4 regions of the Buttiauxella sp. BIGb0552 genome follow, and region 4 is predicted to be linked to each of the others. Evidence: predicted binding sites of a transcription regulator. Region 4 holds the regulator's gene; each other region holds the start of a gene.
What was found. The regulator CRP, encoded in region 4, controls carbon source genes, mostly activating them, when cyclic AMP is high. The targets are predictions, from matches to a motif close to ATGTGANNNNNNTCACAT.

Region 1: a site for CRP is predicted at 6,364-6,381, ahead of epd (erythrose-4-phosphate dehydrogenase). Genes of this name have one in related genera too.
Region 2: a site for CRP is predicted at 4,562-4,579, ahead of EDF88_RS07475 (GntP family permease). Genes of this name have one in related genera too.
Region 3: a site for CRP is predicted at 5,932-5,949, ahead of hpt (hypoxanthine phosphoribosyltransferase). Genes of this name have one in related genera too.

What each region holds. Positions count from the first base shown of each region.
Region 1 covers NZ_SODY01000003.1:347,523-355,516, forward strand. The annotation lists gene tdcC (threonine/serine transporter TdcC) at 1-116, opposite strand, end outside; gene tdcB (bifunctional threonine ammonia-lyase/L-serine ammonia-lyase TdcB) at 204-1,193, opposite strand; gene tdcA (transcriptional regulator TdcA) at 1,294-2,232, opposite strand; gene fbaA (class II fructose-bisphosphate aldolase) at 2,760-3,839, opposite strand; gene pgk (phosphoglycerate kinase) at 3,940-5,103, opposite strand; gene epd (erythrose-4-phosphate dehydrogenase) at 5,152-6,171, opposite strand; gene EDF88_RS10580 (TonB-dependent receptor) at 6,541-7,994, opposite strand, start outside.
Region 2 covers NZ_SODY01000002.1:572,705-580,698, reverse strand. The annotation lists gene EDF88_RS07490 (PTS transporter subunit EIIC) at 1-1,225, shown strand, start outside; gene malI (Mal regulon transcriptional regulator MalI) at 1,438-2,454, shown strand; gene rnk (nucleoside diphosphate kinase regulator) at 2,494-2,904, opposite strand; gene EDF88_RS07475 (GntP family permease) at 3,053-4,429, opposite strand; gene EDF88_RS07470 (alpha/beta hydrolase) at 4,718-5,548, shown strand; gene EDF88_RS24660 (hypothetical protein) at 5,592-5,741, opposite strand; gene EDF88_RS07465 (YhcH/YjgK/YiaL family protein) at 5,840-6,313, opposite strand; gene idnO (gluconate 5-dehydrogenase) at 6,324-7,088, opposite strand; gene EDF88_RS07455 (LacI family DNA-binding transcriptional regulator) at 7,282-7,994, shown strand, end outside.
Region 3 covers NZ_SODY01000008.1:66,009-74,002, forward strand. The annotation lists gene panC (pantoate--beta-alanine ligase) at 1-305, shown strand, start outside; gene panD (aspartate 1-decarboxylase) at 399-779, shown strand; gene EDF88_RS20950 (polysaccharide deacetylase family protein) at 833-2,083, opposite strand; gene EDF88_RS20955 (PTS sugar transporter subunit IIA) at 2,168-2,599, opposite strand; gene EDF88_RS20960 (ABC transporter permease) at 2,718-3,488, opposite strand; gene EDF88_RS20965 (ABC transporter ATP-binding protein) at 3,485-4,411, opposite strand; gene can (carbonate dehydratase) at 4,532-5,212, shown strand; gene hpt (hypoxanthine phosphoribosyltransferase) at 5,268-5,804, opposite strand; gene EDF88_RS20980 (glucose/quinate/shikimate family membrane-bound PQQ-dependent dehydrogenase) at 5,998-7,994, shown strand, end outside.
Region 4 covers NZ_SODY01000005.1:13,063-21,056, forward strand. The annotation lists gene EDF88_RS15250 (hydrolase) at 1-655, shown strand, start outside; gene EDF88_RS15255 (YheU family protein) at 657-875, shown strand; gene EDF88_RS15260 (phosphoribulokinase) at 989-1,867, shown strand; gene EDF88_RS15265 (OsmC family protein) at 1,888-2,292, opposite strand; gene crp (cAMP-activated global transcriptional regulator CRP) at 2,608-3,240, shown strand; gene EDF88_RS15275 (YccS/YhfK family putative transporter) at 3,430-5,514, shown strand; gene EDF88_RS15280 (aspartate aminotransferase family protein) at 5,518-6,738, opposite strand; gene pabA (aminodeoxychorismate synthase component 2) at 6,839-7,402, opposite strand; gene EDF88_RS15290 (putative adenosine monophosphate-protein transferase Fic) at 7,436-7,994, opposite strand, start outside.

The DNA of each region.
Region 1 (7,994 bases), on a different contig from region 4:
AATAAAACCCCGGCGCCGATAGCGGTGCCAAATAAGCCTAATGTCCAGGTGGTGTCAGATTTTCGCCATTGCGATACAGCTTTTTGGCCAATAAGGGTTGCATCAGTATTACTCATAATAGAGTTCCTTTAATAATTCAATATCCGTTATATTCCGGGTTACACATTTATTATCCTGAGTGCAACCCGAATTAGTTGGTTATATCAAATATCTGCTGATCCTGTGATTTGCGAAACACGCGAAAGATCGATGTTTCCGCCAGATATAATGCTTACTGTTTTACGGCCTTTAATATAGTGATCCAATTTTCCACTTAATAAAGCCGCAGTGGCCAGTGCGCCAGCGCCTTCAGTAACAACTTTATTACGTTGGATTAGCGCCACCATACTGTTGCGAATTTCATCTTCACTGACTAATACAATATCGGTAACTAATTTCTTCACGATTTCATAGGTTATTCTGCCCGGACGGGAAACATCGCAACCATCGGCTAATGTACCTGAAGTACGGTGTGCCATCAGTTCACCTTTATAAAATGATGCAGCCATACCATGCACATTTTCAGCCTGGACACCGATAATATTAATTGTCGGGTTGATTGATTTAATCGCCAACGCAATGCCCGCGATTAAGCCACCACCGCCAATCGGCACAATAACGTTATCTACATCATATAAATCTTCAAGAATCTCGAGGCCGATGGTGCCTTGCCCGGCAATAACATGTTCATCATCATACGGCGGTATGAAGATACGCCCTTCCATCTCAACAATTTCGCTAACCTTAGCGATGGTGTCGTTGAAGTTATCGCCGTGCATCACTACCTGCGCTGAGTAATCGGTAGTTGCTGCCACTTTAGATTTCGGTGCACCGTTAGGCATCACCACCTTGCCATTGATTCCCAGAATAGCGCAAGAAAGCGAAACCCCTTGCGCGTGGTTGCCAGCAGAACAAGCCACTACCCCTTTTTTTCTTTCTTCTTCTGTTAAGGAGCTAAGCTTATTAAAAGCACCACGTATTTTAAATGAACCTGTACGCTGCATATTTTCAAATTTCAAAAATATCTCGCCCTTGCAGCATTCGCTGAGATAATTAGAACGGGGCATTCCTGTTTTATATATATATCCAGCGAGTCTTTTCTTCGCTTCAAGGACATCAATAATAGTAACAGGAAGTTCATAGTCGATATGCATGTTGACCTCAACATTAAAAAGCTAAAACAATACAGGAGGTGACTGCTTATTAAATCAATCACCTTGAATGAGTTATATATTTATCAATTACTGAATTAGGCTAAGCAACTTCAGTTAATTGGTTAAATTGAAACTGACTACGCAATGAATGTTTTTTGGCAAGCTCAACTAATGTGGCTGCAGAATGATTAATTCGGTAATTTTTAGACCACACCGCAGCGTAGCGAGCTATAGGTAATTTATCTTCAACAGGAATTTTTATAAATTGGTTAGAACCAAATGGGGCAATCATATCTCGAGGGATTACCGTCAGGAAATCGGCATTCAACACTAAATTATAAATAGTCACTACCGAATCAGTTTTAACGATATTTTCGCTTTTAATATTATTCTTTTGCAGCGTAGTAAGGAGTTCACTGTAATATCCCATTTCCGTTTGTGGCAAGACCCATTGTTCATGGCTTAGAGCACTTAGCGTAGTCGTTCCTTTGACTACCCGTGTTCGGTTCGCGACCAGAATAAATTCTGACTCAAACAGCGGCTCAATATGGAGATCTTGCAGTAGCATTTCATCACTCAGAGTACCGATTGCAAAATCCAGACGCCCATCACGAATTGCGGGCAAGAATGAGGAAAGCTGGGCTTCGAACATTGATACCTGAGATTGTGGAAAGAGCCCTTTAAACTCTTTCATCATGCCCGGCAAAAAAGTAAAACCGATCAGCGAAGGATAGCCAAATGATACATCACAAACAGTATTGCCAATCATACGGCTCATTTCGCTGCACATATTTCTCAGTTCGCGCGTGATGGATTCTGAGTATGTCAGTAGCACTTTACCTGCTTCGGTTAATTTTACGCCGGTGTTTTTTCTGATGATGAGCTCTAAGCCAAAATAAGCTTCCATCTCACTAATAACTTTACTGACTGCTGGTTGGGAAAGACCAAGCTGTTTTGCTGCAGAACCAAATGAACCACTCCTGACAACTTCCTGGAATACCATCAGGTGTTGTGTCTTTGGTAACGAATTATTGTCCATGAAGTTCTGCGCTCAATTAACTTTCCATGCAGAAGATCATAACGAATTGCACACAGGATGTTATGTGGCTTGACTCACAAATACTTGAGAGTTAATTGCATGCAAAGCAATCAACTTAAATAAATGCTTTAAAAACAAATACATATATAAAAACAATCAGCCTTTAATATGATGCGCATCAACCTTAAGCACCCTGATAAAATTAAGTTATGGAGATAATTTAATCATATAAGTTTAAATAAGCAGCTGTTCATACTGCATTTTATAATAGCAAGAGAAGATTTATCTTAGGGCTGAAGGTGCAATATAAACTAATTTTGTTATTTTTAAAAAATAATTAATACATCCAACGAGATTATTTGATCATTTAATGAACTTGAATAAAATAATTATTGAATAATAAAGAGTGAATTTAACGGGATATTTTATTTTTAAATATTGAGATATAAACGATTGCGTTCTCATTACTGCACATAAAAAAACCCGCACAAGGCGGGCTTTTCGATACAGCAATTAAGCTACGAAGATTACAGAACGTCTACTGCGTTCAGTTCTTTGAAAGCTTGCTCCAGACGGGTGATCATAGAAGTCTGTGCAGAACGCAGCCATACGCGCGGATCGTAGTATTTCTTGTTCGGCTGGTCTTCGCCTTTCGGGTTGCCCAACTGACCTTGCAGATACGCTTCGTTAGCTTTGTAGTAGCTCAGGATACCTTCCCAAGTTGCCCACTGGGTATCGGTATCGATGTTCATTTTGATAACACCGTAGCTCACGGAATCTTTGATTTCTTGAGCTGTAGAACCGGAACCGCCGTGGAATACGAAGTTCAGGGAGTTGTGCGGCAGATTGTGTTTCTTAGAAACATAGTCCTGAGAATCGCGCAGGATAGTTGGAGTCAGAACCACGTTACCTGGTTTGTAAACACCGTGCACGTTACCGAAAGAAGCAGCGATGGTGAAACGTGGGCTGATTTTGCTCAGTTCGGTGTAAGCGTAATCAACGTCTTCTGGCTGAGTGTACAGAGCAGAAGCGTCCATATGGCTGTTATCTACGCCATCTTCTTCGCCGCCGGTGCAACCCAGTTCGATTTCCAGAGTCATGCCCATTTTGGACATACGAGCCAGATATTTAGAGCTGATCTCGATATTTTCTTCCAGAGACTCTTCAGACAGGTCGATCATGTGAGAAGAGAACAGTGGTTTGCCAGTTGCTGCGAAGTGTTTTTCACCCGCGTCTAACAGGCCATCGATCCATGGCAGTAATTTCTTAGCGCAGTGGTCAGTGTGCAGGATTACTGGCACGCCGTAATGTTCAGCCATCTGGTGTACGTGATGTGCGCCAGAGATAGCACCCAGGATTGCAGCGCCCTGAGGAACGTCAGTTTTCACGCCTTTACCAGCGATGAATGCAGCGCCACCGTTAGAGAACTGAACGATAACTGGAGCTTTAACTTTCGCAGCAGTTTCCAGTACGGCGTTGATAGAGTCGGTGCCTACGCAGTTAACTGCTGGCAGAGCAAAGTTGTTCTCTTTTGCTACCTGGAAAACTTTCTGTACGTCATCACCAGTGATCACACCTGGTTTTACGAAATCAAAAATCTTAGACATGTTTGTCGTCCTGTATCGTCGCATTTAGAAAAAACGTTTGTGCCGCCGAATACTTTACAGCGGCAAAAATTCAACGGGCAGGAAACCCTGCCCGTAATCATTACTTCTTAGCGCGCTCTTCGAGCATCGCTACTGCTGGCAGTACTTTGCCTTCCACGAATTCGAGGAATGCGCCGCCACCAGTGGAGATGTAGGAGATCTTGTCAGCAATACCGAACAGGTCGATTGCTGCCAGAGTGTCACCGCCGCCTGCGATAGAGAATGCTTCGCTGTCTGCAATTGCATTAGCAACGATTTCAGTACCTTTACGGAAGTTCGGGAATTCGAACACGCCAACCGGGCCGTTCCACAGAATGGTTTTTGCATTCTTCAGGATTTCAGCCAGTTGCTGCGCAGATGCATCACCGATATCCAGGATCTGCTCGTCAGATTTCACGTCGTTTACAGATTTCAGAGTTGCAGTAGCAGTCTCAGAGAACTCAGTTGCAACGCGAACGTCAGCAGGAACTGGGATATCACAGATAGTCAGCAGGCGTTTAGCTTCGTCAACCAGGTCTGCTTCGTACAGAGATTTACCTACGTTGTGGCCTTGAGCAGCAACGAAGGTGTTCGCGATGCCACCGCCAACAATCAGCTGGTCAGCGATTTTGGACAGGGAATCAAGAACAGTCAGTTTGGTAGAAACTTTAGAACCGCCAACGATTGCAACCATTGGACGAGCTGGTTCTTTCAGTGCTTTACCCAGTGCGCTCAGCTCTTCAGCCAACAGCGGACCTGCACAAGCGATGTCAGCAAATTTACCAACGCCGTGAGTAGAAGCCTGTGCACGGTGCGCAGTACCGAAAGCGTCCATTACGAATACGTCACACAGAGCAGCGTATTTCTTAGACAGAGTTTCGTCGTCTTTCTTTTCGCCTTTGTTGAAGCGAACGTTTTCCAGAACAACCAGTTCACCTTCAGCAATTTCAACGCCGTCGAGGTAATCTTTAGCCAAACGAACCGGGGAAGACAGTTTGTCTTTCAGGTAGTTAACAACCGGCAGCAGAGAGAATTCTTCGTTGTACTCGCCTTCAGTCGGACGACCCAGGTGAGAAGTTACCATCACTTTAGCGCCTTGCTTCAGGGCCAGTTCGATAGTTGGCAGTGATGCACGGATACGTGCGTCAGATGTCACTTTCCCTTCTTTAACTGGTACGTTCAAATCTGCACGGATCAGAACGCGCTTACCAGCCAGATCCAGATCGGTCATCTTAATTACAGACATGGTGAATCCTCTCGTTGATTCTTAAAGTTTTGCGAACGCATATGCGCTCTACCTGAAACCACTTGCGGCCATGACTAACGTCGTGTCGAGCATTCGGTTAGCAAAGCCCCATTCATTATCACACCAGACTAGAGTTTTAATCAGATGTTGCCCACTGACCCGGGTTTGTGTGCCGTCAACAATGGCACTGTGCGGATCGTGGTTAAAATCAGTCGAGACCAATGGTAATTCCGTATAGTCAACTATACCATGAAATGAATCTCGTGCTGCTTTTTGCAGCAACTTGTTGACTTCATTGGCTTTAACTGCATTTTTCACCGTCACGCTTAAATCTATTGCCGTGACGTTGATGGTCGGAACTCGCACCGCGATCGCTTCAAAACGATCGTTAAATTTCGGGAAAATACGTGCGATTCCAGCAGCAAGACGCGTATCAACAGGAATAATAGACTGGCTGGCAGCACGGGTGCGGCGCAAGTCTGGATGATAGGCGTCAATAACCTGTTGATCATGCATGGCAGAATGAATGGTAGTCACTGTGCCCCACTCAATACCGTAAGCATCATCAAGCAGTTTGATAATTGGAATGATGCAGTTTGTGGTGCAAGAAGCATTGGAAACAATGCGATGCTCAGCAACCACACTTTCATGATTCACACCGTAAACAACGGTGGCGTCGAGGTCGTTACCGCCTGGATGAGAGAAGAGGACTTTTTTGGCACCGGCGGCCAGATGAGCTTCACCGTCTGCACGGGAGCCAAACACACCGGTACAATCGAGCACCACATCAACGCCCAGTTCACGCCAAGGCAAATTAGCAATTTCCGGTTCGTGCAAAATACGGATGGCGTCGTCGCCTACCCATAACTGGTCGCGCTCCTGACGGACGTCCCAGGCGAAGCGGCCATGGCTGGTGTCATACTTCAACAGATGCGCCATACCCGCAGCATCAGCCAGTTCATTGATTGCTACGACGGTAATTTCCGCACGGCGACCGGATTCGTACAAAGCACGTACCACGTTGCGCCCAATGCGACCGAAGCCATTAATTGCTATGCGTACGGTCATATCTCTCCTGCCAGAATCCCTGAGACTAAGTGGCTGACAGAGTAATCCAGCAATCGTCTGAGGGGAATCCTCGCACTATTGAAACTGCATTTGTTTGCTTAATTGTCGAACATTTAGTCGACTGAAACGCTTCAGCTATGGTAAGCGAAACAGGGAATAAATGGAACGTTACCCCAGGACAGGCAACTAATCTTCTGACGCAGGTCACATTTTCGATGGAATAACTGCAACGAATTATGGGCTAAGAACGAATAGTAGACAGCGTAAACACGCGACTACCCAGAATTACAGGCTCCGTAGTAAAACTGGATTTCAACGATGAAGAGTAAACGCTGCCAGCTGGCAGCGTTTATCCTGACAGGCTTTCAATCAAAATTCGATTCGGGCCCCCAGATTATAACGACGCCCCTCGACCAGCCCGTAATCACCCCATGGGCTGACACGTTGTGGGTCGGCATCAAACACGTTGTACACCCCAGCCATAAGCTGAGTATTTTTGTTCAACTGGTAACGCGCACCGAGGTCAACCATCGTCCAGGCGTCATAATCAATATGGTCGCCGGTATCGCGATTGCTACTGCGGTAATTTGTTTTGCTCCACAGATCTAACGCTTGTGTCGCCGACCAGGTCAGTGACAAGTTCGCCATATGGCGTGGGAAGTCATTGAGCGCATAACCCTTATTCACACCTGTTTTCTGCTCACTATGGTTATAAGTGTAGTTTGCGTTGGCCTTCACGGTTTCCGTCACTTGCCAGTCCGCATTCAGCTCCACACCGTAAACATCAGCTTTGCCGACGTTAAAGTATTTGCTGATGGAATCAGCTTTATAGCCGTTCATCTGGCACTGGTTAGTCGCCGTCGTTTCGCAAATAGTCTCTTCCGAGATTTTATCTTTAAATTGGGTGTAGAAAACCGTGCCGTCTAACGCCAGTTTTTCTCCAGCCCAGTACAAGCCCAGTTCGGAGTTGACGCTTTTCTCTGGTTTCAGGTCATCGTTACCCACGGTCAAATAAGGGTACGGTGGTAATGAGCCCCGTGGCGTCACGAAGTCGGCTGAGGTTTCACGCAACTCAGGTTTTTTATAACCTGAAGATACGCCACCTTTCAGAGCCCAGGCGTCCGTAATGGCCCAGTTGCCATAAAGTTTTGGCGTGATGTGTGTGCCAAAATAGTTGTCGCGGTCCATACGTGCAGAGGTGGTCAACGTAAAGTCCCCAATCTGCCAGCCGTCTTCAGCAAACAATGCCCAACCGTCGCGGCTGATTTTGGTCACCGGTTCAACGCCAGGCGCTTCTTTACTGGAAACCGCAAATTGATCGTTCAGCTCTTCGCGGGTGAAGTTAGCCCCAACGGTGAGTTTATGATTCTCGAACGAGAAAGTGGTCTGGCTATTCGCAACGTAGTTTTCAGTCTCAATGTGCTGCGGTGCATCGCCGTCCAGGTTGTATTTAGAGCGACCCTTCTCATAGTTGAGATAGTTATTGGTCGCGATCGTATCTTCGGCATACCAACCGCTGTGGCTCAGCGTCACCGCATCCCTGTCAAACGTCCACATCCATGGCGCGTCGTCGCGGTTTTTCTTCTGTTTTCCCGTCACCACATTCAGATCAAAAAGGTTAGTTTCGTTTGCCGCAAGGCCAACGGTCATATCAATAGATTTACGATCGTTCTTGCTGAAGTAATTATTGCGCTCGTCGTCACGGCGATTTAGCCAGTCGGCCGCGACGCTAATACCCAGCACGTCGGGCACAATTGGCCCCATTGCGAACAAATTCATTTGGTTGGTATTACCGAATGCACTGTCTTCCTGAATGAAGGTGT
Region 2 (7,994 bases), on a different contig from region 4:
CACGGTGATGCATATCACGCCAGAAATGGCGGCGGCGGGCGGCAAATATGCCATGGTGGTCGGTATTCCCACCTTGCAGATGGGGGTGTTTGGTGGCCTGATTTCCGGCATTCTGGCCGCATGGTGCTATAACAAATTCCACACCATGCAGCTCCCTGAATTCCTTGGTTTCTTCTCGGGTAAACGCTTTGTTGCCATTGCTACCGCGTTTTTATCCTTCCTGCTCGGGATGGCATTGCCATGGATTTGGTCATATATCCAGTCGGGAATTGATGCGCTGTCGGTTATTGTGAATGGTGATAATCAGGCGCTTTCAACCTTTATCTTCGGCCTGGTTGAACGTGCGTTAATTCCATTGGGACTACACCACATCTGGTATCCGTCATTCTGGTATTCATTTGGTGAGTACACGACTACAGCAGGTCAGGTTATCCATGGTGACCAGACAATCTGGTTCAAGATGCTAGAAGAAGGTGTGAAATCCTTTAGCAGCGACAGCTACCATAATGCAGGCAAATTCATGCAGGGTGAATTCCCACTGATGCTTTTTGCACTGCCTGCGGCATGTCTGGCGATGTACCACGAAGCGAACACCAAAAATAAGAAAATTGCCTCCGGTATTCTGTTCTCTGCGGCATTGACCTGTTTCCTGACAGGCATTACTGAACCGGTTGAATTTACCTTTATCTTTGTTGCGCCAATCCTGTATGTATTCAACGCAATTATGGCTGGTCTGTCTTACATGTGTATGTACCTGCTGCATGCGCATATCGCCAAGTCTTTCTCGGCGGGGATGATTGACTATATTTCCTTCGGCATTTTGCCGTCGTTCAACGGTTATCAGACTAACTTCTTGTCGGCTGTGATTGTCGGTATACCGATGGCGCTGATTTATTACTTCACTTTCCGTTTTGTTATTCGTCGTTTCGATGTGAAAACACCGGGCCGCGCTGATATTACTGCCAACGCTAATGATAAAACTGACACAGAACTTGCTGGCGATATTATCGGCTTGCTGGGTGGTGCAGAGAACATTAATTCTGTTGGTTCATGTATTACGCGTCTGCGTCTGGAAGTGGAAAAAAGCGACCGTGTAAACAAAGACGGTCTCAATAGTCTCGGCGCGCGCGGCGTAGTGTTTGTTGGCGACTCGGGCATTCAGGTGATATTTGGCGCACGAGCTCAATTTATCGCACAGACGATGTCCACAATGATTGGTAAATAACTTTCCCCGTCATCCTTCAAGCTGCGGATGCGTTGGCTGCATTCACTTACCCCAGTCACTTACTCAAGTAAGTTCCTGGGGCTAAGTTCTTTTGCCGCCTTCCTGCGACTTGAATGCTATAGGGGAAAGAGATGCAAAATAGTTAGCCCCCGGTATGTTTACTGGGGGCTTTATGGTATTGATAACAAGGATATTTGGTGCAAAGGAACGGGATGAAAAAGGTCAATATTATTGATGTAGCCCAACTGGCGGGAGTTTCTGTCTCCACCGTGTCATTGGTGCTGCGCCAAAAAGGTAAGATCTCTGAGGCAACTATTGAAAAGGTTAACGCTGCGATCAAACAGCTTGGCTACGTCCATAACGTTGCGGCGGCGAACCTGCGTTCCAGCACCTCAAATCTTATCGGCCTGGTTATCCGTGATTTCAATGACTCCTTTTGTGTAAACGTTATGGCAAGCGTCGTCCATTATCTGGAAAAACAAGGCTATATGGTTTTTCTGGGTCACCCGCAGGACGATGATCAACAGCTTCAACAGTGTTTAACATCTTTTTCGCAGCAAGGCGTGGCGGGTGTTATTTATCTGGATGCTAACCATCGCTTAGCCTCTATTCCGGCGCTGATTGCACAATGCCCGTTGCCAACAGTCATCATCGCTGAATCGACTGTAAGCAGCCATCGGGATGTCATTGGTCGAGATAATCGCCAGGCCGGAAATCAGGCAACGCGTTACTTGCTTGACCGTGGACACCGAAATATCGCCTATTTGGGTGGAACTGCATCGAACTTGATGCGCGAAGAGCGTTTGCTGGGCTATCGCAATGCACTGGCTCAATACAATTTGCCGTTTCGCGAAGAGTGGGCTCCAGTTTGTGAAAACGACACCGAGAATGCTGCACGTTTAACACGTCAATTGCTTGAGAAAAACAGCAAAATCACCGCAATGCTCTGCCATTCACCATCAGCAATTATTGGCTGCCTCAATGGTATCCAACAGGTTGGGCGCACGGTCGGTAAAGACGTGTTTTTGACTCAGCAGGTTTCGTTAATTGGCTTCGAAGACATGATGCACATTAATCTCACCTCACCGCGCTTTACCTATGTTTCGGCATCCAGCGAAGAAGCAGGCCGACAGGCGGCAACATTGATTGTGAATAAGATTAAAGAGCCGGCGTTGCCTGCTCAGAAGATTATTATTTCAGGAGAGTTGGTGCTAAGGGAATCGGCCTGACAATTATTGTCCCCCTTCAAGAAAAGGGGGACACATCATTTAACGGTGGTACTCGCCAGCGGCTTCCGGCTGGTATTGCAACTCCAGCACTTCCAGATGCGTCTGGTTACCGTTCGGTAACGTCCAATTAATTGTCGCACCAACACGCAAACCCAGCAGTGCTGCGCCAACCGGCGCCATGACTGAGAGTTGATTGTCGCTGTCTGTTAGGTTTACCGGGTAAACCAGCGTGCGAACATGCTCCTCTTTTGAGGAGAGATCGCGGAATTTTACGCGGCTGTTCATCGTAACGACGTCGGCCGGAATATCTTCAGGCTTACACATTTCTGCTCTGTCCAGTTCTGCGTTCAGCACTGTAGCTACCGGCTGGTTAGCAAATTGTGGTTGCTCCAGCAAACGGTCAATACGCTCGGCATCGAGTTCATTAATGATAATGGCTGGTCTGGACATATTTCTCTCCGTGTAAAAAACAGGCACTCATGTGCCTGATGGGGACCTTACAAAAGAAAACCCTCACCGGTAAGAGTGAGGGTTTGGTCTGCAGTGATAATACTGAGCTTAACGTATAGTTTAAAGTGACCTGAGTCACAAACTGCAGTTAGAGAATAATGCTACCTACTAATGCGAACAGGAAAGCGATAGTACCAATCAGCGTTTCCATCACAGTCCAGGTTTTCAGTGTGGTTTTCTCGTCCATTTCCAGGAAACGGCCAACCAGCCAGAAACCGGAGTCGTTAACGTGAGACAGAACAGTCGCACCACCTGCAATTGCCACCACGATGAAGCACAGATCGAACTGGCTCAAGCCTGGAGTTGCCGCAACCATTGGCGAGATAAGTGCCGCAGTGGTAGTCAGAGCAACGGTCGCAGAACCTTGTGCCACACGCAGAGCGGTAGAGATAACAAACGCGGCTACAATTACCGGCATACCGGTATCAGACAAGATACCCGCAAGTGCATCACCAATGCCGCTGGCACGTAGAACGCCACCGAACATACCACCCGCACCGGTCACCAAAATGATGCCGCAGATTGGGCCAAGCGCGCCATCGCACACTTTTTCCAGGTGCTGGCGGCTATGACGACCACTAAACACAGCAAGAGCAAAGAACACAGTTATCAGTAATGCAATTGGGGTTTTACCCAACATACGCAGGAACTGAACCACGGTATTGTCAGCAGTTACCCAACCGAGCACGATTGCTGTGTTCAGGCCAGTATCAAGGAAAATCAGCACCAATGGCAGCAGAAGAATCGACAAAACAGTGCCAAAAGATGGTGGCTGGTGGTTTGGATCAGCCTCTACATTACCGAGGAAAGAAGAAGGCAATGGTACTTCGAATTTCTTGCCAGCATACAGGCCAAACAGATACGCACCGAGATACCAGGTTGGAATCGCGATTACCAGGCCAACAATGACCAGAAGTCCAATGTTCGCGCCCAGCAATTCACTTGCAGCAACCGGACCCGGATGCGGTGGCAAAAGTGCGTGCATCACAGCGAATGCACCCGCGGCAGGCAGCGCATATTTCAGCGTGGAACCACCGAATTGTTTTGCTACGCTGAAAATAATTGGCAGCATTACCACCAGGCCCGCATCGAAGAAGATTGGGAAGCCAAACAGCAAAGATGCAACGCCAAGCGCCAGTGGTGCGCGGTGTGAACCAAATTTCCCGACCAGTGTGTCAGCCAATACTTTGGCACCGCCAGAAATTTCAAGTAAACGACCAATCATGGCACCAAGGCCAACCAGCAGGGCAACGCCTGCCAGGGTACTCCCAAAACCGCCCAAAATCGTTGGGACAATTTTATCGAACGGCACACCGGTGACCAGTGCAACAACAACACTCACAAGAGTTAATGCTAAGAATGCATGCACTTTGAAGCGCATGATGAGAATAAGTAGGAGTACGACTGCACAAGCTGCGATCCCAAGTAGGGTCCCTGCGCCGTAATGTGCTGTTATTTCGGTCATATGTTTGTCCTCTGCGCCGAATTAATAGGCAAGATATGCATTAAGCATAATTCACCATCTCTCTGATACCGGTAACATGATATCGGTAACATGACGTCTTCGGGAATGGAGTGCGCCATGTTTATTAACATTTTGAGAGCAAGTTCAAACTATCGAAAGAAACCGTCCATAAGCCGCATTGATTAATTGCTGACCGTAAATAAACCTGCCATGGGCAAAACTTGCATTACTCTTTATAGGCACGTTTCACTCAGGCCTTGTGCGGTCATCACCTGAACCGGAGATATCATGAGCCATTACGACAAACTCACGTTAAAGGACGGCAGTTCTCTTTACTTTAAGGATTGGGGAGAAGGGCAACCGGTAGTATTCAGCCACGGCTGGCCATTAACGGCGGATGCGTTTGAAGACCAGATGTTTTTCCTTGGGCAGAAGGGATTTCGGGTTATTGCTCATGACAGGCGAGGGCATGGGCGCTCATCGCAAAGTTGGGATGGGAATAACATGGACCAGTACGCCGATGATCTTGCCGAACTGACCGCGCATCTCAATCTCAAGGATGCGGTCCACGTTGGGCATTCAACCGGCGGCGGGGAAGTGGCGCGTTATATTGGCCGCCATGGCACCAGCCGTGTGGCAAAAGCGGTGCTGATAAGTGCCGTTCCGCCGATCATGGTCAAAACGGACTTCAACCCAAACGGTGTACCTATTGATGTGTTCGATGGTATCCGCGAAGGCGTGCGTGCGAACCGCGCGGACTTCTTCAAAGAGCTGACTTTGCCGTTCTACGGTTATAACCGCTCGGGGGCTGAAATTTCAGAAGGTGTCAGAGAGAGTTTTGTTGAGCAGGGCATGCAGGGCGGCATCAAAGCGTTGTATGACTGTATCAAAGCGTTCTCGGAAACCGATTTGCGCGAAGACCTGAAGAAAATGACCATTCCGACGCTGGTTATTCATGGCGATGACGATCAGATTGTGCCCTTTGAAACCTGCGGTAAGGTGACAGCGGCAACACTGCCAGATGCGACGTTCAAAGTTTATGAAGGTGGCTCACACGGTATTTGCACTACGGAGAAAGACCGGGTTAATGCTGATTTGTTGGCGTTTTTGAAAGGTTAGTTGTTGTAGGCGGGTAAGTGACTATTACCCGCCATTCAGCCACTCATTTAACCGCGACCGGCAACATAATCTCTTTTAAAATTTCATAGCGCTGTTGGGGTGAAAGCCAAATCAAACCCAACAGCTTATGCGCTTTTTCTTCACGTTCGAACTGGGCTTTTAACTGCATTAAAAAACGTTTCGTTGTGTTCATAATTACCTCCGCATTTGATAAACAAAGCATATGCCTGCAAACCCGGAACTAATAGTGAACTGATTGTTTTTTGTCTTCCGTATTTAATTCAACAGCTGTTATTTGCTAATCAAACTCATATCTATCTTCGCCACAATTTTCCTCAGCGCAGCCGGTTCATTTAGCGTTGCCATAGGGCGATGAAGCTCGCCGGGGAAAAGAATCGTCAGGTCCCCCGGTCGTAGTTTTATCAATGTTTCACAGCCCATGTTTTTATAGAACCCGATATCATTTTGCTCATCGAACCCACCGTCTTGTTGCTGCTGCTGATCCACCGGTGCGGCACCGATTATCTCTTCGCCTTCCAGTACGATATGTACGTCAATATAGCGGGCATGCAGTTCGGGGCGTTGTTCTTCCAGCAGTTTAGTTTTGCCATCAAACACCGAGAAATAGATAAGTTCGCCTTCAATCGGGTATTTGCCGTTGGCTAATTGCTGTGGACGGTTTGCGATAATTGCTTGTAACGCATGGCGAATCACAGTTGGGTACACCGGGTTTTGAGCGGCGTTCTCAAGTTTATCAATAATCATATTTCCCCCCTTAGACCGCAACCAGCATGCCGCCATCAACAAACAGCAGGTGGCCATTCACGAAGTTGGACGCTTTTGATGACAGGAACACCGCAGCACCAATCAACTCCTCAGGATCGCCCCAGCGAGCCGCTGGTGTGCGTTTGCAAAGCCACTGAGTGAAAGCTTCGTCGTCGACCAGCGTTTTGGTCATATCTGTTTTGAAGTAACCTGGTGCAATACCGTTAACCTGGATGTTGTAGCGCGCCAGCTCCACGCACATACCGCGGGTCAACATTTTCACCGCTCCTTTTGCCGCGGCATATGGCGTAATTGTGTCGCGGCCCAGTTCGCTCTGCATTGAGCAAATATTGATTATTTTCCCGGCCTGGCGTTTTACCATGCGTCGTGAAACAGACTGTGAAACTAAAAATACGGCAGTTTGATTTACTGCAATAATATCGTTCCATTCATTAACCGGAAATTCAGTAAATGGATGGCGGCGCTGGATGCCAGCATTATTAATTAATACATCAATCGGCCCGATCTCTTGCTCGATATTTTCAATCGCAATTTCCACCGCTTCCGGGTCGGTAACATTAAATGCAGCAGTCCAGGCGGTATAACCACTGTCACGTAATTTCATTGCCGCATGTTCGGCGCGTTCAGCAGTAATATCATTGATGATAATTTCAGCGCCATGCTCAGCAAGACCTTGTGCTAATAAAAAGCCTATTCCTTGTGCAGAGCCGGTAATTAACACGCGTTTGTTGTCGAGCGTAAACAAATTCGTCATGGTGAATTCCTGTTATTTTTGCATCGTATTTAATATCCCTTATCAAAGCGGTTCAGAGCGGGTAAAACTGTGAAGTAGATCACTGCGAAAGGTGTTACGCCCGCATGATACCTGGAGTGTGAAGTGTGGTAGCTTTTCTTTTGTTAAGGATGCGAGGCATAATCCTTTTCCCGCGGGTTATCAGGAAAACCAGATGAAGTACCAGCGCATTACATTGCAGGACATTGCCGCCCTTGCGGGGGTGACAAAAATGACCGTCAGCCGTTATTTGCGCACGCCGGATAAAGTCGCCCCGGAAACTGCCGCCCGAATTGCTGAAGTTATGGCGGAAGTCAATTATATGCCTGACCCTGAAAACAGAGCCTTGGCGAGCAATATGCAGCCGCGAATCGGCGTCATTATTCCCTCCTTTAATAACCAGATTTTTGCCGATTTACTGGCAGGTATTGAATCCGTAACAAAGCCGATGGGTTACCAGACGCTGGTGGTTAATTACGATTACGACCGCGAGCGCGAAGAAGAACAAATTGCCACAGTGCTGGGTTTTAACGTTGCGGGACTTATCCTGACGGAAACCGTGCATACGCTGCGGACTGAGAAGTATTTAAGTGCTGCCGGAATCCCTGTGGCTGAAGTGATGGACCTGGTATTTGGTAGCGGGCGCATTAACGTCGGCTTTGATAACTTCCGGGCCGGATTTGATATGACCAATATGCTGATTGCCAGCGGCAAGAAGCGCATTATCTATCTAGGTTCGATGGCCGATGTGCGTGATATCAAGCGGTATGAAGGGTATTGCAAAGCCATGGCTGACGCGGGTTTGACTGACGGACGGCTAATGCCAAATAAAGTTTCTTCTGTAAGCGTAGGAACAGGAATGATGGCGATGGCGCGCCAGATGTACCC
Region 3 (7,994 bases), on a different contig from region 4:
TGGCACTGAGTTCACGCAATGGTTATCTAACCGCAGAACAGCGCAAAATTGCGCCAGGTTTGCATAAAGTGATGCAGTCTCTGGCAGATAAACTGCGGTCTGGTGAGCGAGACACGGAAGAAATGTTGGCTATCGCCGCCACCGAACTGAATGAAAAAGGCTTTCGTTCTGACGACCTGCAAATTCGCGATGCCGATACCTTGTTAGAGCTGAACGTTGAGAGTAAACGTGCGGTGGTATTAATGGCCGCATGGCTTGGCCAGGCGCGTTTGATTGATAATATTCAGGTTGATCTGGCGCAGTAGACAGCATTCATAAATCGGGCAATACTGCCCGCTTATATTCATAGAGCTGATAAAATCAGCTCTATTCGGACCCCGTAATAAAGGTTTAATTTTATGATACGCACCATGCTGCAAGGCAAACTTCACCGTGTCAAAGTGACGCAGGCGGATTTGCATTATGAAGGCTCCTGCGCCATCGATCAGGACTTCCTTGAGGCGGCAGGCATTCTGGAATATGAAGCCATTGATATTTATAACGTCACCAACGGTAAGCGTTTTTCAACTTACGCTATCGCGGGTGAGCGCGGTTCAAAAATCATTTCGGTGAATGGTGCCGCAGCGCATTGCGCGGATGTTGGCGACATCATGATCATTGCCACTTACGTGACTATGCCAGATGAGCAAGCCCGCACCTGGCAGCCGAAAGTCGCCTATTTCGATGGCGATAACGAAATGAAACGTCTCGCTAAAGCCGTACCGGTTCAGGTTGCATAACAACCTCCGAACGAATGAAAAAGACCTGCTTTGTTAAGCAGGTCTTTTTTATCTTAAGATTTTGTCTGGTTGCTGATAAGCCGCGACATGGTCTCTAACGAGTCAGTTCTCAATATATAAAGTCGTTTTAGCAAAAACGGATTATCCCCCGGCTTCACTTTCCCACGCACTGTCGTCACAGCCATATGGAACCCCGCATCGTTGGCTGCTGTCACCGCCTTATCGTTGTAGCCGCCGAACGGATACGAAAGATATAAAACATGCGGATTAAACTGCGCAAGCGCGCGGCGCGAGTGTTCAAAATCAAGCAGGATATTACGATAGGTGCGGCGTAAAAGTGTCGGCTGACGATTAGCGTCAACGCGATGCAAGAAATGGGTATGCGACTGGATATCAAACACATCCTGGCTGGCCTGTAATTCCGAGATACTCATAAACTGCAGCGTTTTCGGGTTCCAGGTTTGCGGATGAGCCTTGATGCGCGAAGAAATAATAAAGGACGTCGCTTTGAAGCCGTACTCTTTAAGAATCGGATAAGCGTAGCGATAAACCGATTTCAGGCCGTCGTCAAAGGTAATCACTACCGCCCGCGCGGGCAGATTCATACGGTTACGCACGTAGCCTTCGAGCTGATACATCGTAAGGGTGGTGTAGCCCGTGTCGCGCAACCAGGTCATTTGGTTGCTGAATGCTACCACCGAGGTAGTTGTTGATGTATGGCGAAAGCGAGTGTTCTCTTCATCACGCAGAATATGGTGGTAGGTGAGTACCGGAATACCATTGTCCTGCTGCGCATCGAGACTGCTGACATACCCAAGGCGATTGCCAATACGAATTTGATACCAGGTTTGGTTTAAACGGTCTTTCAGACTGGCAATAATTGGGTAACGTAAATTATCGGCCAATGTACCGAACGTGGCGCTCCGGGTATCCGGTTCGTTATACACAGCAACATCACGGAAAGTGACCAGATTCTGGTTGCTCAGCGGTTTATTCAGATCACCCAGTCGGTCTTCAATCCGTTGCTTACCTACAACCGGTTCAAGATGCTCTTTATCAATAAAGCCGGTGCCAAAGCCAAAGTTAAATTCGTAATAGTCTGCCGCCATTGGCACGACCGCCAGAATCTGCCCTTCCTGAACAGTGCCAACAGAGATGACTTTATCCCCCACCTGCGCCCAGATATCAGCATCTTCAGTGGTTTGCATATATTGCGCGGGAGTGTGATTGCTGCTGAGCAGGCTGGCATTAGCGCTACTGCCACAAATCAGCATCAGCAAAGCAAAAATAAGGCGAGTTAGCATAACGAATTTGATAGCACTGAGTGTCCCAACGGCGGAAAGTGGGTGTCATTCTAACAAAAGCCCACCCGATACCAACCTTTCAAATCAATATTGGTGGAGTAATACGAATGGCGGATTTTTTTGCTGTTGATGCCAGAGGCTGGTGATGTCATCGCCACCCTGCTCAACAATGCGGTCACGGAACTCTTCGCTGGTCAGCGTTTCTCGGTGCATGCGCATCGCGAATAGCACAGGCAGCGTGACACCAGAGATCACTTCACAATGGGAATGTTGGTGGCTCATGAGTGCAGCCGTACGATAAGGTGCAGCCCCGGTTTGATCGGTCAGAAAGACCACTCCATCCCCAGAATCGCAATTGTACAATGCATCACACATCATACGACTTAGCATATTGGTGCTAAGCCCATTCCAATAATTCACCGCGTAACATTGCGGTTGCGGTCCAAAACGTCGCTCGATTGCATCCAGCATATCTTGAGCGTAATAGTCATGACCGGCAATAACCCAACCTAACATCGCGTTCTCCTTTTCGCAGAGCGCAAGTGTGCCAGAGCGGGAAATCTGCCACGTGATGCTAATCAAAACGGAGTAAGAAAACGCTCAGTAACCTCCCCTTTCGGGGAGGTTAGCAGAATTAGCTGCGCAAACCGCGGCCACGTTGAATCAGATACCAACACAGGATATAGAAGGCGGCGATAAAGCCCACCAGCACGGTGACAGTAAATAGCAATGGTACGTCGTTGATACCGAGGAAACCGTAACGGAAGCCACTGATCATATACACCACCGGGTTCAGGTGGGATAAAGCCTGCCAGAACGGTGGCAACAGCGTCAGGGAGTAGAATACACCGCCTAAATAGGTCAGCGGAGTCAGCACGAAAGTTGGGATCAGGCTGATGTCGTCAAAGGTCTTGGCAAACACGGCATTGAGCAAACCAGCTAACGAGAACAGGATGGCAGTCAACAGCAGCGTCAGGGCGACAAACAGCCACGAGTGAACCTGGAAAGGCACGAAGAACAGCGATACTGCCGTCACCAGAATCCCGACACACAGACCACGCGCCACACCACCGCCAACATAACCGGCAATGATAATGTGCGTCGGCACAGGTGCCACCAGCAGCTCTTCAATGTTGCGCTGGAACTTCGCGCTGAAGAACGAAGAGGCCACGTTAGCGTAAGAGTTAGTAATCACCGCCATCATGATCAGGCCCGGCACGATGAACTGCATGTAGGTAAAACCATGCATTGAGCCAATCTGCGAGCCAATCAAATTACCGAAAATAATAAAATACAGGGTCATGGTGATGACCGGCGGTACCAGCGTCTGGATCCAGATACGCGTGAAACGGTGAATTTCTTTAGTCCAGATACTTTTTAGCGCCACCCAATAGAGATGCATCATGCCTGCTCTCCTTTCGAGCCATTTACCAGCGTGACGAACAACTCCTCAAGACGGTTAGCTTTGTTACGCATACTTAATACCTGAACCCCTTGCGAGCTTAACTGACTGAAGACACTATTTATTCCTTGCTCACGCAGCACTTCCACTTCCAGAGTGGAAGTATCCACCAGCCGATATTGGTAGCCATCGAGCTTCGGTAATGGGCTTTTCGGTGCTAAATCGAGAATAAAAGTTTCTGACTTCAGTTTTGAAAGTAGTGATTTCATCGAGGTGTTTTCGACTAGCTCACCGTTTTGAATAATACCGATATTGCGGCACAGCATTTCTGCTTCTTCAAGGTAGTGAGTGGTCAGAATAATAGTGGTGCCTTTATCGTTCAGATCCTTCAGGAATCCCCACATAGAGCGACGTAGTTCAATGTCGACACCCGCAGTTGGCTCATCAAGAATCAACAACTTTGGCTCATGCATTAAGGCACGAGCAATCATCAGACGGCGTTTCATACCACCCGATAACATACGTGCACGTTCGTTGCGTTTTTCCCACAGATCGAGCTGTTTCAGGTACTTTTCGCTACGCGCAATGGCTTCGTTTTTTTCAACGCCATAGTATCCCGCCTGGTGCACAACGATTTGCTGTACGGTCTCAAACGGGTTGAAGTTAAACTCCTGCGGCACCAAACCAAGCTGGCGTTTAGCGTTAACAATGTCTTTTTGCAGGTCATAACCAAACACGCGTACCCGGCCAGAGGTTTTATTTACCAGCGAGCTGATAATACCGATGGTAGTGGATTTCCCTGCGCCATTCGGCCCCAGCAGAGCGTAAAAGTCCCCTGCCTCAACACGAAGATCTATGCCACGCAGTGCCTGAACACCGCCGGGATAGGTTTTCGTTAACTGTTCCAGTTCTAATGCAATGGTCATTATTTGCGGTTACCTTGTTCGGTACAAAAAAGTTAAGCTGTTTAAAAATTATTTCAGTTGCACAATCAGTTGCCCTATATTACCTCAACGCACTTCATCCGTTACAGGTTGTTAACCTCCATGAAAGACATTGATACCCTCATCAGCAATAACCAGGTCTGGTCAAAACTGATGGAGGACGAAGACCCGGGCTTTTTCGAACGTTTGTCTCAGGCCCAAAAACCTCGCTTCTTGTGGATTGGCTGTTCTGATAGTCGCGTACCAGCTGAACGTCTTACTGGCCTTGAGCCTGGAGAGTTATTTGTTCACCGTAACGTGGCAAACCTGGTAATTCATACGGATCTAAATTGCCTTTCTGTAGTGCAGTACGCGGTAGATGTTCTGGAAGTTGAACACATAATCATTTGCGGTCACTACGGGTGCGGTGGTGTACAAGCGGCGGTTGAAAACCCGGATTTAGGGCTAATTAACAACTGGCTGCTGCATATCCGCGATATCTGGTTCAAGCATAGTTCGCTACTGGGAGAACTCCCACCGGAACAGCGTCTGGATACACTTTGCGAGCTCAATGTGATGGAGCAGGTTTATAACCTTGGCCATTCAACCATTATGCAATCCGCATGGAAACGCGGGCAGAAAGTCACTGTCCACGGTTGGGCTTACGGTATTCACGATGGACGCTTACGTGACCTGGAAGTCACCGCAACCAGTCGCGAATCACTGGAGCAAGGTTACCGCAGCGGGATTTCGAACCTTCAGAATTCCCATCGCAGCCACAAGAATAGAACACCTTCGCAGTAATGCTGATAGCAAAAAGGGCCTTAAAGGCCCTTTTTTAATGGATGTAGCAAAAGACTTACTCGTCCAGCAGAACCACTTTGCCAACGTATGGCAGATGGCGATAACGCTGAGCGTAATCAATGCCGTAACCCACTACGAACTCATCAGGAATAGCGAAACCAACCCACTCAACATTCACTTCCACTTCGCGGCGCTCTGGTTTATCCAGCAGCGTACAAATGGCCAGTGATTTTGGTTCACGCAGGCTAAGAATCTCACGTACTTTGCTCAGCGTATTACCGGAGTCGATAATATCTTCGACGATCAACACGTCTTTGCCGCGGATATCCTCATCGAGATCTTTCAGGATTTTCACATCGCGGGTGGTGGACATGCCGCTGCCATAACTGGATGCGGTCATAAAATCGACTTCGTGGGGCACTTGCACTTCACGGCACAGGTCCGCCATGAACATAAATGAGCCACGCAGCAAGCCAACCAGCACCATATCACTACCGCTATCACGATAATGTTCAGTGATCTCACGACCCAATTCAGCGATACGGGCTTTGATCTCCGCTTCGGGGATCATCACTTCAACAGTATGTTTCATAGTTATAACCATATGATTTAAAAATAAATCATTCGATGTTGGTTAGATTTTAGCCAACACAAAATATTCAGGCCAGCAGTATAACAGCAAAACCCATTCCCGTGCCCAATTGGTAAAAAAGCCATTTATGTGATGAATATCACACTTGTTAATAACTATAATGAATTGCTATCAAACTTTTAAGAGCGTGATAATTGTGAAAACAAATAACTCTGGTTCGCGGGTCATCGCAACCTTAACAGTCCTGTTTGCGGTACTGACTGGACTGTATTTATTAATTGGCGGGATATGGTTAGTGGCAATTGGTGGGTCCTGGTACTACCCAATTGCAGGGGTGGTGATGTTAATCACCGCATGGTTACTTTGGCAACGCAAAGCTCTGGCCCTGTGGCTCTATGCTGCATTACTGCTTTGCACCGTGGCATGGTCTGTCTGGGAAGTTGGTTTTGATTTCTGGGCATTAACACCGCGTTTAGACGTTCTGTTCTTCTTCGGCGTATGGCTGCTACTGCCATTTGTTTATCGTCATCTGATTTTACCCACTGCAGGTGCGGCTCCGGCCCTTGGTGCGGTGCTGGCGATTACCGTTGTGGCGCTGGCTTGGGCGGTATTTAACGATCCTCAGGAAATCAACGGCACGCTGAGTGCCGATGCGACAACCCCCGTTTCCGCATCATCAACCATTCCTGATGCCGACTGGCCTGCATATGGTCGTAATCAGGAAGGGCAACGCTACTCTCCTTTAAAACAGATCAACGATAAAAACGTCGGTCAGCTTAAAGAAGCCTGGCGTTTCCAGACCGGCGATCTGAAGCGCCCGACCGACCCGGGTGAAATCACCAACGAAGTCACTCCGATTAAAATCCGCGACACGCTTTACCTGTGTACCGCGCACCAGCAGTTGTTTGCGCTGGATGCGACCACCGGTAAACAGAAGTGGAAATTTGATCCGCGTCTGGATACGAATCCTTCGTTCCAGCACGTGACTTGCCGTGGTGTTTCTTACCACGAAGCCACCGCGGATAACGCAACTCCGGATGTGGTTTCAGATTGCCCACGTCGTATCATTCTTCCTGTGAATGACGGACGTCTGTTTGCCATTAATGCCGATAACGGCAAGCTTTGCGAAAGCTTTGCTAACAAAGGCATCCTGAATCTGCAAACCAGCATGCCGGTCACCACGCCTGGCATGTACGAACCGACTTCACCTCCGATTATCACCGATAAAGTTATCGTGATTGCCGGTGCGGTAACCGATAACTACTCCACTCGTGAGCCGTCTGGTGTTATCCGTGGCTTTGATGTGAACAGCGGTAAATTGCTGTGGGCATTCGATCCGGGTGCTAAAGATCCCAACACCATTCCTGGTGATGAGCATCATTACACCATTAACTCACCAAACTCCTGGGCACCAGCGGCCTATGACGCGAAGTTAGATTTGGTGTACCTGCCGATGGGTGTTACCACACCCGATATTTGGGGCGGCAACCGCACACCGGAGCAAGAGCGTTATGCCAGCAGCATCGTGGCACTAAACGCAACTACCGGGAAACTGGCCTGGTCATATCAAACGGTTCACCATGACCTGTGGGATATGGATATGCCATCGCAGCCAACGCTTGCGGATATTACCGTTAAAGGCGAAACCGTTCCGGTTATCTACGCGCCTGCGAAAACCGGCAATATCTTTGTGCTCGACCGTCGTGACGGCAAACTGGTGGTTCCGGCTCCAGAAAAACCTGTTCCACAAGGTGCTGCAAAAGGCGACTACGTGACGCCAACTCAGCCGTTCTCGGACTTAAGTTTCCGTCCGAAGAAAGACCTGAGCGGCGCGGATATGTGGGGAGCGACCCTTTATGACCAAATGGTTTGTCGCATCATCTTCCATAAATTGCGTTATGAAGGCATTTTCACACCACCGTCTGAGCAAGGCACGCTTGTGTTCCCAGGTAACCTTGGGATGTTCGAATGGGGTGGAATTTCCGTTGATCCTAACCGTCAGGTAGCAATTGCCAACCCAATGGCACTGCCGTTTGTATCTAAATTGATGCCACGTGGCCCAGGCAACCCGATGGAGCCGCCGAAAGACGCTAAAGGTTCAGGGACTGAAACAGGTATTCAACCTCAATATGGTGTGCCGTATGGCGTGACGCTGAACCCGTTCCTCTCTCCGTTTGGTTTACCGTGTAA
Region 4 (7,994 bases):
GCGTATCTACCACTCCGGTGAAACGGAAGATGGAAGTTACTTCCTTAACTGGCTCAGTACCCGTTATGGCAAAGTGCCAACGGCGGCGGTCGGTTTTTCTCTCGGCGGCAACATGCTCGCCTGCCTGATGGCAAAACAGGGTGCCGATTGTACGCTTCAGGCCGGTGTAGTGGTTTCAGCCCCTCTGATGCTTGAACATTGCAGCGCACATATCGAAAAAGGCTTCTCACGCGTTTATCAGCACTATCTTTTAAATCTGCTGAAGAAGAATGCCGCGCGTAAGTTAAGAAGCTATCCGGGCACACTCCCGGTAGATATGCGTCAGCTTAATGGAATGCGTCGTCTGCGCGAGTTTGACGATTTGATTACCTCAAAAATTCACGGCTTTGCTGACGCTATCGATTATTACCGCCAGTGCAGCGCTATGCCGCTGCTGCCACAAATCAAAACGCCGACGCTCATCATCCACGCAAAAGATGACCCGTTTATGGATCACCATGTGATCCCCGATAAAGCTATCTTACCTGCCAATATCGAGTATCAACTCACGCGATACGGCGGGCATGTTGGGTTTGTGGGTGGCACGTTACGGCGCCCTGAAATGTGGCTTGAGCAACGTATCCCGCAGTGGCTGTCTCAATTTTTGGACCAGTAATATGATGATTCCCTGGCAAGATCTGCCTCCCGAAACGCTTGATAATCTGATTGAATCCTTTGTATTACGCGAAGGCACCGATTATGGTGAACAAGAGCGTTCACTGGAGCAGAAAGTGGCCGATGTTAAGCGCCAGCTGCAAAGTGGTGAGGCTGTGCTGGTATGGTCGGAACTCCATGAAACGGTAAATATTATGGCTCGCGGGCAGTTTCGCGGCTAAGCGTTTAACTTCTATACTGCATAATAAAACCACCCTCACCCAGCTATCTCCCTGAGGGTGAGGACCAGCCCTTACTTACACACACTTGCTATCACCCATGGAGTTGTTGCCTTATGTCAGCCAAACATCCGGTTATTGCCGTAACAGGTTCCAGCGGCGCGGGAACGACAACAACCAGCCTTGCCTTCCGTAAAATCTTCCAGCAACTCAATTTACGTGCAGCGGAAGTCGAAGGTGACAGTTTCCATCGTTTCACTCGTCCTGAAATGGATATGGCTATTCGTAAAGCACGCGACCTGGGGCGCCATATCAGCTATTTCGGCCCGGAAGCCAATGACTTTGGTTTGCTTGAACAGACGTTCATTGAGTACGGCAGAACCGGGCAGGGTAAGTCACGCAAGTATCTACATACTTACGATGAAGCCGTACCCTGGAACCAAATCCCCGGAACCTTCACGCCATGGCAACCATTGCCAGAACCCACTGATGTTTTGTTTTATGAAGGTTTGCACGGCGGTGTAGTTACGCCACAGCACGATGTGGCTAAGGCCGTCGATTTGCTGGTTGGTGTAGTACCGATTGTGAACCTGGAGTGGATACAAAAGTTAGTGCGCGATACCAGCGAGCGCGGGCATTCCCGAGAAGCGGTAATGGATTCTGTGGTTCGTTCTATGGACGACTATATCAATTACATCACACCGCAATTCTCCCGCACCCATATCAACTTCCAGCGCGTCCCAACTGTTGATACGTCTAACCCATTTGCGGCTCGCGGCATCCCTTCTCTGGATGAAAGTTTTGTGGTGATTCATTTTCGCGGGCTGGATGACATCGATTTCCCGTATTTGCTTGCCATGCTGCAAGGGTCGTTTATTTCCCACATCAATACTTTGGTGGTGCCGGGCGGCAAAATGGGTCTGGCAATGGAATTAATTATGACGCCGCTCGTTAAGCGACTGGCGGAAGGGCGAAACATTAATCAGGGCGGCTAATCACCGCCCTGTTTTACACACTAAGCATCAATCACTTCATAGCTATGAGTAACGTTGACCGCTTTTTCAAGCATCAGTGCTACAGAGCAGTATTTCTCAGCAGAGAGGTCTACTGCACGGGAAACTGCAGCATCTTTTAGCTCTTTGCCTGTCACGATGAAATGCAGATTGATGTGCGTAAACAAACGCGGAGCCTCTTCACGGCGCTCAGAGGTCAATTTCACTTCGCAGTCGGTCACGGCGTAGCGGCCTTTTTGCAAAATAGAAACTACGTCAATTGCACTGCAACCGCCAACGGACATCAGCACCATTTCCATTGGGCTTGGTGCTTTATCACCAGAATTGCCATCCATAAGGATCTGGTGCCCTGAAGCGGACTCGCCCAGGAAGGTAAACCCTTCAACCCATTTCACTCGTGCCTGCATGCTGCTTACTCCTGTAGAAAAATTACCTTTCAGAGTACGCAGATTCAGCAAATCTGGCAACGGAAGGCGACATGCGTCAAGCTGAAACGAGACAACAGGAGACACTTGCCAAAAGCTATGCTAAAACAATCCAGATGCTACATCGATACATTGACGTAATGCATGTATGCAGAGGACATCACTAATTACAGGCAGCAAGAATGACTTGCATGCCATCTCCCCAAGGTGGGGAATATTCTAATTACTTGCAACGCCAGACAGGATGTTTAGCGTCCTGTCGTTGGTAGCCAGTTATAAAACAGAGGATAACCGCGCATGGTGCTTGGCAAACCGCAAACAGACCCGACTCTCGAATGGTTCTTGTCCCATTGCCACATTCATAAGTATCCATCGAAGAGCACACTCATTCACCAAGGTGAGAAAGCAGAGACGCTGTATTACATCGTCAAGGGCTCTGTGGCTGTTCTGATTAAAGATGAAGAGGGCAAGGAAATGATCCTCTCCTATCTAAATCAGGGCGATTTCATTGGTGAGTTAGGGCTGTTCGAAGAAGGTCAGGAACGTAGTGCCTGGGTTCGTGCTAAAAGTGCCTGTGAAGTGGCTGAAATTTCTTATAAAAAATTCCGCCAGCTGATCCAGGTCAACCCAGATATTCTGATGCGCCTGTCTTCACAAATGGCTAGCCGTCTGCAAGTTACATCTGAGAAAGTGGGTAATCTGGCATTCCTGGATGTGACTGGTCGTATCGCGCAGACGCTGCTGAACCTGGCTAAACAACCTGATGCAATGACCCACCCAGACGGTATGCAGATTAAAATTACCCGTCAGGAAATCGGTCAGATCGTGGGTTGCTCTCGCGAAACTGTTGGTCGTATCTTGAAAATGCTGGAAGATCAAAATCTGATCTCCGCTCACGGTAAAACGATCGTCGTATACGGCACTCGTTAATCTCCGTCTAAAAAATGGCGTGTTGCTTCATAACACGCCTTTTTTGTCTCTACACTTCCCTCACTTGCTCTAAATAATTCATGTTGCAGGTAGGCGGTAAGCTCAGGAATCCCCAGGAGCTTACTAAAGTAAGTGACTGGTGTGACTGAGTACAACCAACAACCCTGCAACTTGAAGTATGACGAGCAAATGTGGCGACGGCTGATCTACCATCCTGAAGTTAACTACGCACTGCGGCAAACGCTGGTGCTGTGCCTTCCGGTGGCAGTAGGTTTGCTCGTCGGCGATCTCCAGTCTGGCCTGCTTTTCTCGTTAGTTCCTGCCTGCTGCAATATTGCGGGCCTTGATACTCCACATAAGCGCTTCTTCAAACGTCTGATTGTTGGCGGCAGCCTTTTTGCCATCAGCAGTCTGATCATGCAGCTTTTATTACTTTATACCTCCGTACCGTTGCCGGTGATATTGGTCGTGATGGCGCTCTTGCTTGGGGTCACGGCAGAAATCAGTTCCTTGCACGCTCGTCTGCTTCCCGCATCACTCATTGCTGCCATATTTACACTCAGCATGGCCGGAAATATGCCGATCTGGAAACCGATGGTGCTGTATGTCTCCGGTACGATTTGGTACGGCGTATTTAACTGGTTTTGGTTCTGGATGTGGCGCGAGCAGCCACTGCGGGAATCATTGAGCCTGCTCTATCGGCAGTTGGCAGATTACTGTGAAGCAAAATACGGCATGCTGACTCAACATACCGATCCGGAAAAAGCGCTCCCTCCTCTGCTGGCTCGTCAGCAAAAAGCGGTGGATCTCATTACCCAATGCTACCAACAGCTTCATATGCTGGCGGCAAACCAGCAAAACGGCTACAAGCGTTTGCTACGTGCATTCCAGGTAGCACTGGATTTGCAAGAGCACATCTCGGTAAGCCTTCACCAACCAGCTGAAGTTCAGAAGCTCGTCGAGCAAAGCCATGCAGAAGCGGTTATTAGATGGAATGCTCAGACCATCGCGGCGCGCTTACGCGTACTGGCTGACGACATTCTTTACCATCGTTATCCACAGCGTTTTACGATGGAAAAACAGATCGACGCCCTTGAGAAAATCGCCCGTCAGAATCCAGATAACCCGGTTGGGCAATTTTGCCATTACCACTTCAGCCGTATCGCTCGCGTGCTACGCACCCAACGCCCGCTGTATGTCCGTGATTTAATGGAAGACCGGCAACGCCGTTTGCCACTGTGGGCGGCATTGAAAAGTTATTTATCGTTGAAGTCAGCGGCGCTTCGCAACGCAGCAAGATTGGGTGTGATGCTCACGATAGCCAGTCTGTTGGGTGCATTTTTACATCTGCCCAAGCCCTACTGGATTTTAATGACGGTAATGTTCGTGACGCAAAACGGCTACGGTGCCACACGAGTTCGTATTCTCCACCGTTCGGCGGGCACCATTGCAGGCCTTGCCATTGCAGGTATTGCGCTTCACTTCCACTTCCCGCAAAGCATTGCTCTGGGCGCGATGCTGGTCATTACGCTGGTGAGCTATCTGTTTATTCGCAAAAGCTACGGCTGGGCGACGATAGGCTTTACGGTGACCGCCGTTTATACCCTGCAATTGATAACATTAAGTGCCGAGCAGTATATCGTCCCTCGCCTGATAGATACCCTGCTAGGCTGCTTGATAGCCTTTGGCGGCATGGTGTGGCTGTGGCCACAATGGCAGAGTGGCTTGTTACGCCAGAACGCCCACGATGCGTTGGAAAGGGATCAAAATGCAATTCGCCTGATTCTTAGTAATGACCCCGAACCAACGCCGCTCGCTTATGAACGTATGAAGGTCAACCAGGCACATAACGCGCTGTTTAACTCCCTGAACCAGGCGATGCAGGAACCTGGGTTTAATTCGCATTATCTGGCGGATATGAAACTGTGGGTGACGCACAGTCAGTTTATTGTCGAGCATATTAACGCAATGACGACTTTGGCTCGCGAACACAATATGTTGACGCCAGATCTTGCCCAGCGCTATTTGCAGTCATGTGAAATTGCGCTGCAACGATGCCAACAGCGGCTTCAGTATGATGGGCCTGGGGAAACCAATGATGCGAATATTCTGGACCCGCTAGAAGGGCTTCCAAACGGGCCATTAAGTACGATGGAACAGCATTTGCAGAGGATACTGGGCCATCTCAGCACCATGCATACCATATCTTCGGTTGCATGGCGTCAACGGCCACATCACGGAATCTGGCTGAGCCGCCTGCGGCGCTCAGATTGATGATTATCCGTTAACGATCTTCGCAACGGCTTTGGCAAAGCGCGCCATACCGTCAGCGATATCGGCACTTTCCACAATCAACGCCGGGGCAAAACGCATCACATCTGGCCCGGCGTTCAAAACCATCACGCCTTCCTGTGCTGCCGCATACAAAAATTCACGCGCGCGCCCTTTGTATTGTGGCTTTAGCTCGGCACCAATCAATAAACCCATGCCGCGAATATCGCTGAACACGTCGAACTGCTCGTCGATTTGTTGCAAATGCTTGACGAATTGCTGGCGTTTTTCCGTGACGCCATTCAGCACTTCAGGCGTGTTGATGATATCAAACGCCGCGCCCGCGACTGCGCAGGCCAGAGGATTGCCGCCGTAGGTTGAACCGTGTGTACCGACATGAAACGCCGAAGCAATTTCCTGAGTCGTCAGCATCACGCTGACCGGGAAGCCACCGCCAAGAGCCTTCGCGCTGGTCAAAATATCTGGCGTCACATCGTAATGCATATAGGCGAACAACTCGCCGATGCGCCCCATACCACACTGCACTTCATCAAATACCAATAAGGCTTTGTGCTCATCACAAAGGTCACGCAAGCCTTGCAAGAACTCTGGCGTTGCCGCCGTAACGCCACCCTCACCCTGAATCGGTTCGACCACGACCGCGCAGGTATGGTCGTCCATCACGGCTTTTACCGCATGCAAATCATTAAATGGCACATGAATGATGTCAGCTGGTTTCGGGCCAAAACCATCGGAATACTTCGGTTGCCCACCCACTGAAACAGTAAACAGAGAACGACCATGGAAGGCGTTATGGAAAGCGATAATCTTTGTTTTATACGGGCTATGGCGGGTCGAAGCGTAGTAGCGAGCCAATTTAAAGGCTGTTTCATTCGCTTCGGTGCCAGAGTTCATAAACAGCACGCGTTCAGCAAAAGTGGCGTCAATCAGCTTGCGGCCAAGTCGTAGAGCGGGCTCATTGGTGAAAACATTACTGGTATGCCATAGCGTTTCACCCTGGCTTTTTAGCGCTTCAACTAAAGCTGGATGGCAGTGACCTAGCGCAGTAACAGCAATCCCACCTGCGAAATCCACATATTCTTTCCCTTGTTGATCCCATACGCGGCTACCTTTGCCTTTTACTGGGATAAACTCTGCCGGTGCATAAATCGGCAAAATAACTTCATCGAAAGTTGCGCGGGTAATTGCTGATTGTTCAGTTGCCATTTATTGCCCATCCCCTTTTTACGCATAAAAACGCATGAAAGATATTATGAAAATATAATCATGAAATATGCATAAAAAATCATTACCTGGCAATATAAAATCAACGATTAAGGAAATTGGCTAACAGCTGGTGCCCCTGCTCGCTGAGAATGCTTTCCGGGTGAAACTGCACACCTTCCAGGTCAAACTCACGATGGCGAATACCCATAATTTCTTGTTTATCAGTCCATGCTGTGACTTCAAAGCACGCAGGCAACGTGGCAGGAGCGATAACCAAAGAGTGATAACGCGTGACAGTGAGAGGATTGTTCAGACCATTGAAGACGCCAGAATTCTTATGCGTAATGGCTGATGTTTTGCCATGCATCACTTTTTCAGCGCGAACAATCTTCGCACCAAACGCCTGAGCAATCGCCTGGTGACCAAGACAGACACCGAGAATCGGTAACTGCCCGGCAAAATGAGTAATCGCCGCAAGTGAAATCCCGGCTTCGGTGGGGGTGCAAGGGCCAGGAGAGATGACCAGTTTTTCTGGTGCCAGGGCACTGATATCAGAAAGAGTCAGCTCATCGTTACGTTTCACCACCACTTCTGCGCCTAATTCACAAAAGTATTGATAAAGGTTCCAGGTAAATGAGTCGTAATTGTCGATAAGCAGTAGCATCGCGGCTCCAGGGTAAAAAAGAACCGCGCTATTCTATTCGCTTTCGCGCGCTTCACTCACGACTTTAGTGAAAATCTCAGTAAGCGGTGCCAGATCGCCCAACGCTCCCGCCTGATTAGCCGTTGCCCATCCTTCAGGCGACACGTCTTTCCAATCGAGGATGTAACCGGCATGAATCGCTAACTGCTCGAAGAACACGCGCTGCGCCCGACCACTTCCAACAAAAAACGGATGAAGTACGTTAATTTCACAATAGTAATGCGACAGGCGCTGAACGAACTCAGTTCTGGAAAGACCGACCAGATAATGCTCGTCCTCCATTTCTTGCATCAGATCGTTACCTTCATTCTCGATGTACTCGAAATGGCAGAACTGTATCTCCCCTTTGGAAATATCAACGTCTCGTAGCTCACCTGCCCAGTCGAAAATATCCTGAAAAAGCTGCTGATGGATAGCACACAACCAGGGTAATCCGCGATGCAACGGGCCAAGTTCAATCGTTTCTACACGCTGCGCGATAATCTCATCTTGCGCATGAGGCTCAAGAATATCCAGCCGGGAACTAGCCTGAAATGAACGACTACGCAGCTGT